3 regions of the Streptomyces sp. NPDC059452 genome follow, and region 3 is predicted to be linked to each of the others. Evidence: riboswitches for the same ligand, from Rfam matches in the RefSeq annotation. Region 3 holds a riboswitch; each other region holds the start of a gene.
The links. Region 3 has a riboswitch for cobalamin ahead of ACFW9Z_RS31460 (CoA-acylating methylmalonate-semialdehyde dehydrogenase). Riboswitches for the same ligand answer to the same signal wherever they lie in the genome.
Positions count from the first base shown of each region.

Region 1 (3,265 bases), on a different contig from region 3:
GCCCGCGGTCACCGACTTCGCCACCAGCGGCTCGGGCCCGGTCTTCGCCGGTTCCATGTTCCCGTTCGTCTTCATCACCATCGCCTGCGGCGCGCTCTCCGGCTTCCACTCCCTGGTCTCCTCGGGCACCACCCCGAAGATGGTCCAGAAGGAGACACAGATCCGGGTGATCGGCTACGGCGCGATGCTGGTCGAGTCGTTCGTGGCGATCATGGCGATGATCGCGGCCTGCATCATCGACCCCGGTCTCTACTTCGCCATCAACGCGCCCGTCGGGGTGATCGGCGACAGCGTCCAGTCCGCCTCCGAGGCCGTGGCCAACTTCGGCTTCACCATCACCCCGGACGCCCTGGCCCAGGCCGCCAAGGACGTCGAGGAGGCGAGTCTGCTCTCCCGGACCGGTGGCGCGCCCACGTTCGCGCTCGGCATGGCGGAGATCTTCTCCGCGGTGATCGGCGGGACCGCGATGAAGGCGTTCTGGTACCACTTCGCCATCATGTTCGAGGCGCTCTTCATCCTCACCACCGTGGACGCCGGCACCCGGGTCGGCCGCTTCATGCTCCAGGACATGCTGGGCAACGCCTACAAGCCGTTCCGCGAGGTCAGCTGGAAGCCGGGCGTCTGGTTCGCCAGCGCCGTCGTGGTCGGCGGCTGGGGCTACTTCCTCTGGGTCGGCGTGCACGACCCGCTGGGCGGCATCAACCAGCTCTTCCCGCTCTTCGGCATCGCCAACCAGCTGCTGGCCGCCGTCGCGCTGGCCGTCTGCACCACGCTGCTGGTCAAGTCGGGCCGGCTCAAGTGGGCCTGGGTCACCGCGGTCCCGCTCGCCTGGGACGTGGCGGTCACCCTCACCGCGAGCTGGCAGAAGATCTTCTCCTCGGACGTGAAGGTCGGCTTCTTCGCCCAGCGCGACAAGTACCAGGCGGGCATCGACGCGGGCGAGGTGCTGGCACCGGCCAAGAACATGGAGGAGATGCGGACGGTCGTCACCAACTCCACCGTCGACGGTGTGCTCTGCGCGCTCTTCGCGATCCTCATCATCGTGGTGCTCGTGGACGCCGGCCGGGTCTGCTACAGGGCCATCCGCGACCCGGAGAGCATCAAGCTCCACGAGACGCCGTACGTGGAGTCCAAGCTCGTCGCCCCGGCCTCGCTCATCGCCACCAAGGAGGAGAAGGCCGAACTGCTCGCGGCGGGCGTCGGCCCCGAGGGCGGCATCCGCAAGGAGGCAGCGGCGGGCACGGGGAGCCGCTCATGACGATCGCGGATGTACGGCGGGTGGCGGTCGTGACCATCGGGGACGTACGGCGGGTGGCGGGGCGTATCCGCTGGTACGTCCGCGAGCTGACCGGCGAGTCGACATATGACCGCTACGTGGCGCACGCGAGGTCTCATGATCCGGACACGCCGGTCATGACCCGCCGAGCCTTCGAACGCAGCCGCATGGACGCCCGCGAGGCGGACCCCCGCGAGGGCTTCCGCTGCTGCTGAGCACCGTCGGCCGAACGGGGCCGTCGCACCCCTTCCAGGGGCGCGGCGGCCCCGTTCCGCGTCACCGCGAGGGCCCGCCCGCCCGCCGCCGATGCGGAAAAAGCCGGGCGAAGAAACCAGACCGCCACACCAACATCTGTTCACGCCGACACAACATGTGGGGGCTTCCTCATCAGGCGGCCCCCACATGTATGCTCGACCTCGCTGTCGCCGCAGGGGAATCCGGTGTGAATCCGGAACTGTCCCGCAACGGTGTGATCAGTGTGCTTTTGCACACCCGAAGTCCGAAGACCTGTCGACAGTACGTCCGGCTCGACCGAACCGGACGGCAGACGTCCGGGCCTCGCGGATGGGCCGGTGGACGCCGTGATCAGTGCTGCCCTGTGGGCACCGCGCTGCCCGGCTCCCCCCGCTCGCCGCCGGCCCCCAGCCGAGCGAGGGAAAGCCCAGTGACCATCGCGCCCGCCGATCCGGTTTCAGCCACCGAATCCGCTGCCTCCACCACGTCCGGAGCAGGCACGAACGACGGACCCGGGACCGCCCTGCTGCGGACCCTGACCGACCTCACCGTCGATCTGCCCGACACCGACCCCGGACGGGTGGCCGCCTCCGCGCTGCGCGGGCGCAACGCCCGCTCCGACGAGGCCGAGCTGCGCTCGCTGGCCACCGAGGCGGCCGCGGGCCTGATCTCCGAGGACCCGGCGTACTCCAAGCTCGCCGCCCGGCTGCTGACCCGTACGATCGCCGACGAGGCCGCGAGCCAGGGCGCCACGTCCTTCTCCGCCTCGGTCGCAGTGGGCCACCGCGAGGGCCTGATCGCGGACCGCACCGCCGCCTTCGTGGAGCTGCACGCCAAGGCGCTGGACGCGCTGGTCGAGCGGACGCTGGCCGAGGGCGCGGACGACCGCTTCGGCTACTTCGGTCTCCGTACGCTGCACAGCCGTTACCTGCTGCGCCACCCGATCACCCGCCAGGTCATCGAGACCCCGCAGCACTTCATGCTGCGCGTGGCCGCGGGCCTCGCCGAGGACGAGTCGGTGCGCGCGCTGGACGAGGTCGCCGCGCTCTACGGGCTGATGAGCAAGCTGGACTACCTCCCCTCCTCCCCCACGCTCTTCAACTCGGGCACCCGGCACCCGCAGATGTCCTCCTGCTACCTGCTGGACTCCCCCAAGGACGAGCTGGACTCGATCTACGACCGCTACCACCAGGTGGCGCGCCTCTCGAAGCACGCGGGCGGCATCGGCCTCTCCTACTCCCGTATCCGCGCCCGGGGTTCGCTGATCCGGGGCACCAACGGGCACTCCAACGGCATCGTGCCGTTCCTCAAGACGCTGGACGCCTCGGTGGCGGCGGTGAACCAGGGCGGCCGGCGCAAGGGCGCGGCGGCGGTCTACCTGGAGACCTGGCACGCGGACATCGAGGAGTTCCTGGAGCTCCGCGACAACACGGGCGAGGACCAGCGGCGTACGCACAACCTGAACCTGGCTCACTGGATCCCGGACGAGTTCATGCGCCGGGTCGACGCGGACACCGACTGGTCGCTCTTCTCCCCCGCCGAGGTCCCCGAGCTGGTCGACCTGTGGGGCGACGAGTTCGACGCGGCCTACCGCGCGGCCGAGGCCAAGGGCCTGGCCCGCAAGACGATGCCGGCGCGTGAGCTGTACGGCCGGATGATGCGGACCCTCGCCCAGACCGGCCAGGGCTGGATGACGTTCAAGGACGCCTCCAACCGGACCGCCAACCAGACCGCCGAGCCGGGCCGGGTCGTCCA
Region 1 covers NZ_JBHYVE010000002.1:494,256-497,520, reverse strand. The annotation lists gene ACFW9Z_RS05205 (carbon starvation CstA family protein) at 1-1,258, shown strand, start outside; gene ACFW9Z_RS05200 (YbdD/YjiX family protein) at 1,288-1,491, shown strand; cobalamin riboswitch at 1,671-1,806, shown strand; gene ACFW9Z_RS05195 (ribonucleoside-diphosphate reductase subunit alpha) at 1,941-3,265, shown strand, end outside.
Region 1: it holds a riboswitch for cobalamin, as region 3 does, so the genes downstream of both, ACFW9Z_RS05195 (ribonucleoside-diphosphate reductase subunit alpha) here and ACFW9Z_RS31460 (CoA-acylating methylmalonate-semialdehyde dehydrogenase) in region 3, are expected to answer to the same signal.

Region 2 (3,265 bases), on a different contig from region 3:
ACTGCATCACCGTGCCGCAGACCGCGAGCCCGGCGCCGCACACGGCGGCGAGCAGGGTGCGGGGCATGCGCAGGTTCCAGATGATGCCGTCCCGGATCGGGCTCAGCTCCGAGGCGCCGAAGCCGAGGTGGGAGGCGACGGCGGACCAGACGTCGGGGACGGAGATCCGGGCGGGCCCGATCGTGACGGCGACGGCTATGGAGAGCAGCAGGAGAAGGAGTCCGCCGGTCCAGAGCAGCACCTGGAGCAGGCCACCGAACTGCCGTGCGGCGACGGGCTGTTGCCCGGCCGCCTGCTGTCCGGTTGGCTGCTGTCCGGCCGGCGGTTCTCCGGCCTGCCGCTTCGCCGTCAGGTTGCCGCTGCTCACTCCGCGAGCCCGAAGTCACGCAGCCCCGCGGCCACGCGCTCCAGTCCCTCGACCGTCCGGATGGTGGGGTTCATGGCCTGGCCGCTGAGCAGCACGTAGCGGCGGTTCTTGACGGCGTCCATCGTCTTGGTGACCGGGTTGGACTCCAGGAACTCGATCTTCTTCTCGGCGCTCTCGGCCGTCTGCATCGTGCGGCTCAGGTCACCGATGACCAGGACGTCGGGGTTGCGGTCGGCGACGGTCTCCCAGCTGATCTGGGGCCATTCGTCGTGGGTGTCGTCGAAGACGTTCTTGGCTCCGAGCTCCCGGGTGATGACCCCGGGGGCGCCGCAGCAGCCCGCGAGGTAGGGGGCCTTGGAGTCGGAGAACCAGTACAGGAGGGAGGTGTCGGACCCGTCGATGCCGTCGGTGGCCTTGTTCACTCGGGCCTGGAGCTTCTTCACCAGGGCGTCGCCGCGCTCGGGGACGCCGAACACCTGGGCCAGTTCGCGGACTTCGGTGTAGACGCTGTCCATGCTGAGGGGTGCGGTACGGGCTCCGTCACCGCCGCCGCTGTTGTCCTTGCCGACGCAGTCGGCGGGCGAGATGTAGGTGGGGACGCCCAGCTTCTCGAACTGCTCGCGCGGGGCGACGCCGCCCTTGGCGAGGGTGGAGGCGAAGGAGGCGCTGAGGAAGTCGGGCTCCTTGTCGAGGACCTTCTCCGATGAGGGGCGGTTGTCGGAGATCCGCTCGACGCCCGCGTTGGCCTTCTCCAGGCCCTTCATGACCGGGTCGCTCCAGGTGGCGGTGGCCGCGATCCGGTCGGCGAGGCCGAGCGAGAGCAGGATCTCCGTCGATCCCTGGTCGACCGAGACGGCCCGCTGGGGCGGCGCCTTCACGGTGACAGTGCGCCCGCAGTTCTTCAGGGTGAGCGGGAAGCCGTCGGCCTTGTCGCCGCCGCCGTCGGCGGACGAGGTGGTGGACCCGCCGCCGCAGGCGGTGAGCAGGACGACACCCGCCGCGAACAGGGCGGCGGTGCGTATCGGGGCGGGGGTGGCCTGGGGCAGCACGGAGGACCTCGGTGTCTCTGGGCCCAGCCGCGGAGCCCGTCGTACGGTTCCCGGCCCCGGGTGCGGGGCCGGTGCCAGCAGGTCTTCGGACTCGGGTTCGTCCGGGCGGGACGCCTTCCCGGAGCAGGGTGCTGCTCCAGTGGCCGTGGCCCCGCCCGTCCCCCTCACCGCTGCGCGTCAGTTCCGGATTCGCACCGGATTCCCTGACCCCGTCGCTGGGGTTCGACTGGCCCCGGCAAGCTATCACGGGTCTTCGCGCAGCTCAGAGCCGGTGCGGGTAGTGGTGCCCGGTGGGCCGGTGCGGCGCGGGATCGTCCCGCCGCACCGGCCCAGTGATGTCCTCCGGTTACGGGGCCCGGAGGGCGATCACCGCGTTGTGTCCGCCGAATCCGAAGGAGTGGCTGACGGCCCGTCGTACGGGCAGCTCACGCGGGACCTTGGTGACGCAGTCGATGGCGAACCCGGGGTCGGGGGCGTCCAGGTTCGCGATCGGCGGGATCGTGCCGTGCTGGAGCGTCAGGACGGTCAGTCCCGCCTCGATGGCCCCGGCCGCCCCCATGCAGTGGCCCAGGACGCCCTTGGGGGCGGTGACGGGCGGCCGGTGCGGGTAGGCCCGGCCGATGAGGGCGGCCTCGGTCGCGTCGCCCTGGGGGGTCGCGGTCCCGTGCGCGTTGACATGGTCGACGTCCTCGGCCCGCCAGCCCGCGTCGGCCAGCGCCGCTTCGACGGCGGCCCGCGCCACGTCCCCGGAGGGGTGCGGACTGGTGGGGTGGTGCGCGTCGGTCGTGGCGCCGGTGCCGGCCAGCAGCGCCCGGGGGGCGGCTCCTCTGGCCCGGGCGTCGTCGGCCCGCTCCAGGACCATGATCGCGGCGCCCTCGCCCATGACGAGCCCGGCCCGGTCGGCGGCGAAGGGGCGGCAGAGGCGGGCGGGGTCCCCGTCCCGCAGGGCCGCCGCGCCCGAGCGGGCGAAGCCGGTCATGGCGACCGGGAAGACGATCGACTCGGTGGCTCCGGCGATCGCGATGTCGCACTGGCCCAGCGCCAGCATGTCGCGGGCCACGGAGAGCGCGGTCACCCCGGACGAACAGGCCGTGCACGGTGCCAGGCTGGGTCCGGTGGCCTTCATCTGGATGGCGATCTCGGCCGCGGGCATGTTCGGGATGGTGAGCAGGATGCCCGACGGCGAGGTGGCCTCGGGGCCCCGGCGCTCCAGGGCGACGGTCTGTTCGGTGAGCCCGGCGGAGCCGCCGCTGCTGGTGCCGACGACGACCGCGACCCGGGTGCCGTCCCAGTGGGCGGGGTCGAGCCCGGCGTCGGTCACCGCCTCCCGTGCGGCGAGGACGGCGAACTTGACGTACCGGCCCATCCGGAAGGCGGTGCGGCCGCCCACCGCCCCGTCCAGGTCGATGCCGGAGACCGTACAGGCGAAGTCGACGGCGCAGCCGCGCAGTTCGGGGACGGTGCGGGCGAAGGAGCCGCCTCGGCAGACCCCGTCCCAGGTGGTGTCGGTGGTGTGGCCGGCCGGGGTGATCATTCCCAGGCCGGTGACGGCGATGGCGGGTCGGTTCATCGGGTGTTGCTCACCGGCACCGCACTGTCGGCCGCCTCGCCGGCGACGGCCGCGTCGATGAACGCGGAGATGTCGGCCAGCGTGGCGTCCTTGTAGAGCTTCTCGGAGTCGGCGGTGACGCCCAGGGTCTCCTTGATGATGACGGCGAACTCGGCGACCGCCAGGGAGTCCATCTCCAGGCTGTCCATCGTGGACTCCGGCAGGATTTCGGCTGCGGGCACCTTGAACGTCTCGGTCAGCACCTCGGTGATCTTCGGGTGGATGGTCTGGGTCTTCACG
Region 2 covers NZ_JBHYVE010000009.1:131,205-134,469, reverse strand. The annotation lists gene ACFW9Z_RS14995 (FecCD family ABC transporter permease) at 1-250, opposite strand, end outside; gene ACFW9Z_RS14990 (ABC transporter substrate-binding protein) at 364-1,416, opposite strand; cobalamin riboswitch at 1,475-1,662, opposite strand; gene ACFW9Z_RS14985 (beta-ketoacyl-[acyl-carrier-protein] synthase family protein) at 1,763-2,986, opposite strand; gene ACFW9Z_RS14980 (acyl carrier protein) at 2,983-3,264, opposite strand.
Region 2: it holds a riboswitch for cobalamin, as region 3 does, so the genes downstream of both, ACFW9Z_RS14990 (ABC transporter substrate-binding protein) here and ACFW9Z_RS31460 (CoA-acylating methylmalonate-semialdehyde dehydrogenase) in region 3, are expected to answer to the same signal.

Region 3 (3,265 bases):
CGAAGACGAGGACCCCGTCGGAGCGGGATAGCCCGGAGCCGCCCAGATCCTCCCGTACGTACACACCTCCGAGGCCGAGCCCCGCCGCCTTGCGCAGGACGTCGACGGGGAAGTGCTTGTCCTGGTCCCAGGCCACGGCGTGCGGGGCCAGGTGCTCCTGGGCGAAGTCGAGTGTCGTCTCGACGACCGCGAGCTGGTCGTCGGTGAGCAGGGTGGTCATGGCGTTCACCCCATGGTCGGAATCGTGAAGCTCGCGCCGTCCCGGATCCCCGAGGCGGGCCAGCGCGAAGTGACGGTTTTGGTACGGGTGTAGAAGCGGATGGCGTCCGGCCCGTGCTGGTTCAGGTCCCCGAAACCGGACCGCTTCCAGCCGCCGAACGTGTGGTACGCCACCGGAACGGGGATCGGCACGTTGACGCCGACCATGCCCGTGTCGACCCGCCGGGTGAAGTCGCGGGCGGTGTCGCCGTCCCGGGTGAAGAGGGCGACGCCGTTGCCGTACGGGTGCTCCGAGGGCAGCCGCAGGGCCTCCTCGTAGTCCGCCGCACGCACCACGGAGACCACCGGCCCGAAGATCTCCTCCTGGTAGATCCGCATGGTGGGGGTGACCCGGTCGAAGAGCGAGGCGCCCGCGAAGAACCCCTCCTCGTGCCCCTCCAGGGTGAAGTCCCGCCCGTCCACGACCAGTTCGGCGCCCTCCTCCACCCCGAGGTCGACATAGCCGCGCACCCGGTCGACCGCGTCCCGGCCCACCAGCGGCCCGAAGTCGGCGTCCGGGTCGTCCGAGCGGCCGATCCGCAGCTCGGCGATCCGCTCGGTGAGCTTGGCCACCAGCGCGTCGGCGGTCTCCTCACCGACCGGGACGGCCACCGAGATCGCCATGCACCGCTCGCCCGCTGATCCGTAACCGGCGCCGATCAGCGCGTCCACGGCCTGGTCCAGATCGGCGTCCGGCATCACGATCATGTGGTTCTTGGCCCCGCCGAAACACTGCGCCCGCTTGCCGTGGGCGGCGGCCGTGGCGTAGATGTGCGCGGCGATCGGCGTCGAGCCGACGAAGCCGAGCGCCTTGACGCGGGGGTCCTCCAGCAGGGTGTCCACGGCCTCCTTGCCGCCGTTGACGACGTTCAGGACCCCCGGCGGAAGACCGGCCTCCAGGAAGAGTTCGGCCAGCCGCAGCGGCACCGACGGGTCCCGCTCGGACGGCTTCAGGATGAAGGCGTTACCGCAGGCCAGAGCGGGCGCGGCCTTCCAGAGCGGGATCATCGCCGGGAAGTTGAACGGGGTGATGCCCGCGACCACGCCGAGCGGCCGGCGCAGCGAGTGCACGTCGATCCCGGAGCCCGCGTTGTCGCTGAACTCACCCTTCAGCAGATGCGGGACACCCGCGGCGAACTCCACCACGTCCAGCCCGCGCGCGATGTCGCCGTGCGCGTCGGCGACGGTCTTGCCGTGCTCGGAGGAGAGCAGCCGGGCCAGGGCGTCCTTCTCCTTCTCGACCAGCTGGAGGAAGCGCAGCAGCACCCGGGCGCGGCGCTGCGGGTTCCACTCGCCCCATTCGAGCTGCGCCTCGGCCGCGTCGGCGATGGCCGCCTCGGTCTCGGACCGGCCGGCCAGCGGCACCCGGGCCTGGACCTGTCCGGTGTTGGGGTCGTAGACATCGCCGTACGTGCCCGAGGTGCCGGGCGTGTGCTTGCCGCCGATGAAGTGGGTGAGTTCGCGGACCATGGAAGCCTGCTCTCGTCGGTGAGATCGTCAGGAGAGATCCGGGGATGGCGCACGGCTGCCACCGGCCCACGCACCGGTCGGGTGCGCGGAGGCGCGGAAGGGCTGCCGCCGAGGGGGACGCGGAGGGCGGGGGCCGTCAGGGGGCGGGGGGAACCGCTCGCCGGAACGGGCCTGCGGGGCCGTGGGTGCGGACCGGTGCCATGCGTGTCTGCTCCATCCTCGTGGAAACACGGAACATCCCGCGGCCGGTATCCTGACTCCCGGATCAGCGCGCGCCCTCATGCCTTCCCGACGGCGCCTTCACCGTCGGTGGCGTGTCCTGCGAGGACGGACTCCCCGGTCACAGTGGCGGGACCGCGCCGGAATCGCACCGGCTTCCCTGACACCACGGGCCTTTGAGGTGCCCGGCTCCAGGCCGGTCACCCCTCTGCTCACGAACATATAGTTGGACGTCCTAGTAAGTCCACCCCGCCTCGCCCCGGGCGCGCTCGCCCGCCCCGCCCCCTGGCCCGATCGGGCGCCCGCCCCTGGCATGATCGGCCGACATGAGCGACGCGCCACCACCACGCCACATCCTCGTCATCGGCATGGGTGCCGGTGACCCCGACCATCTGACCCTCGCCGCGATCAAGGCCATGCGCAGGGCGCAGGTCTTCTTCGTACTCGGCAAGGGCCGGGAGAAGGACTCCCTGACCCGGCTGCGGCGGGACATCCTGGCCGAGCACCTCACCGGCCCCTACCGGGTCGTGGAGGCCGAGGACCCCTGGCGGGACCGCACCCAGGACGACCGCGGGCGCTACACGACGGCGGTGCACGACTGGCGCCACCGCCGCGCCGACATCTGCGAACGCCTGATCATCGAGGAGCTGGCGCCGGGGGAGTGCGGGGCGTTCCTGGTGTGGGGCGACCCGTCCCTGTACGACAGCACCCTCGCGATCCTGGAGGACATCCGGGACCGGGGGACGGTGGAATTCGGCCATGAGGTGATCCCCGGCATCAGCAGCGTCTCGGCGCTCGCCGCCCGCCACCGCACCTCCCTGAACCAGGTCGGCCGCCCCATCCACATCACCCCCGGCAGACGGCTCGCCGAGGGGTTCCCGGACGACGACGGCGACATCGTCGTGATGCTCGACGGCCACGAGACCTTCACCCATCTGACGGGCCGGGGCCTGTGGATCTACTGGGGCGCCTACATCGGCACCCCGGACGAACTCCTGGTCTCCGGACCGCTCGACGAGGTCGCCGGGCGGATCAGCCGGGTGCGCGCCGAGGCCCGCGAACGGCACGGCTGGATCATGGACACGTACCTGCTGCGCCAGGGCCCGGGGACGCCGGGCGGCGCGGGGGCCTGAGGGCGCCTACGCCTCAGGCGGCGCGGGCGGCGCTTGCGGCCTGCCCGGCCGGGCACCCCGGAGGCGCGGGCGGCGTCGGCCGCTGATGGGCCCCGGCCCGTGAGCGGGGGCCCGGACAAGGAGTGGCGGGCCGGGCGAGGCGCGGGCGGCCGCCGCACCTCGTCGTCGGACCCGGCCGGAGGTCA
Region 3 covers NZ_JBHYVE010000034.1:3,329-6,593, reverse strand. The annotation lists gene ACFW9Z_RS31465 (acyl-CoA dehydrogenase family protein) at 1-220, opposite strand, end outside; gene ACFW9Z_RS31460 (CoA-acylating methylmalonate-semialdehyde dehydrogenase) at 226-1,728, opposite strand; cobalamin riboswitch at 1,954-2,133, opposite strand; gene cobF (precorrin-6A synthase (deacetylating)) at 2,274-3,080, shown strand; gene ACFW9Z_RS31450 (hypothetical protein) at 3,263-3,265, opposite strand, start outside.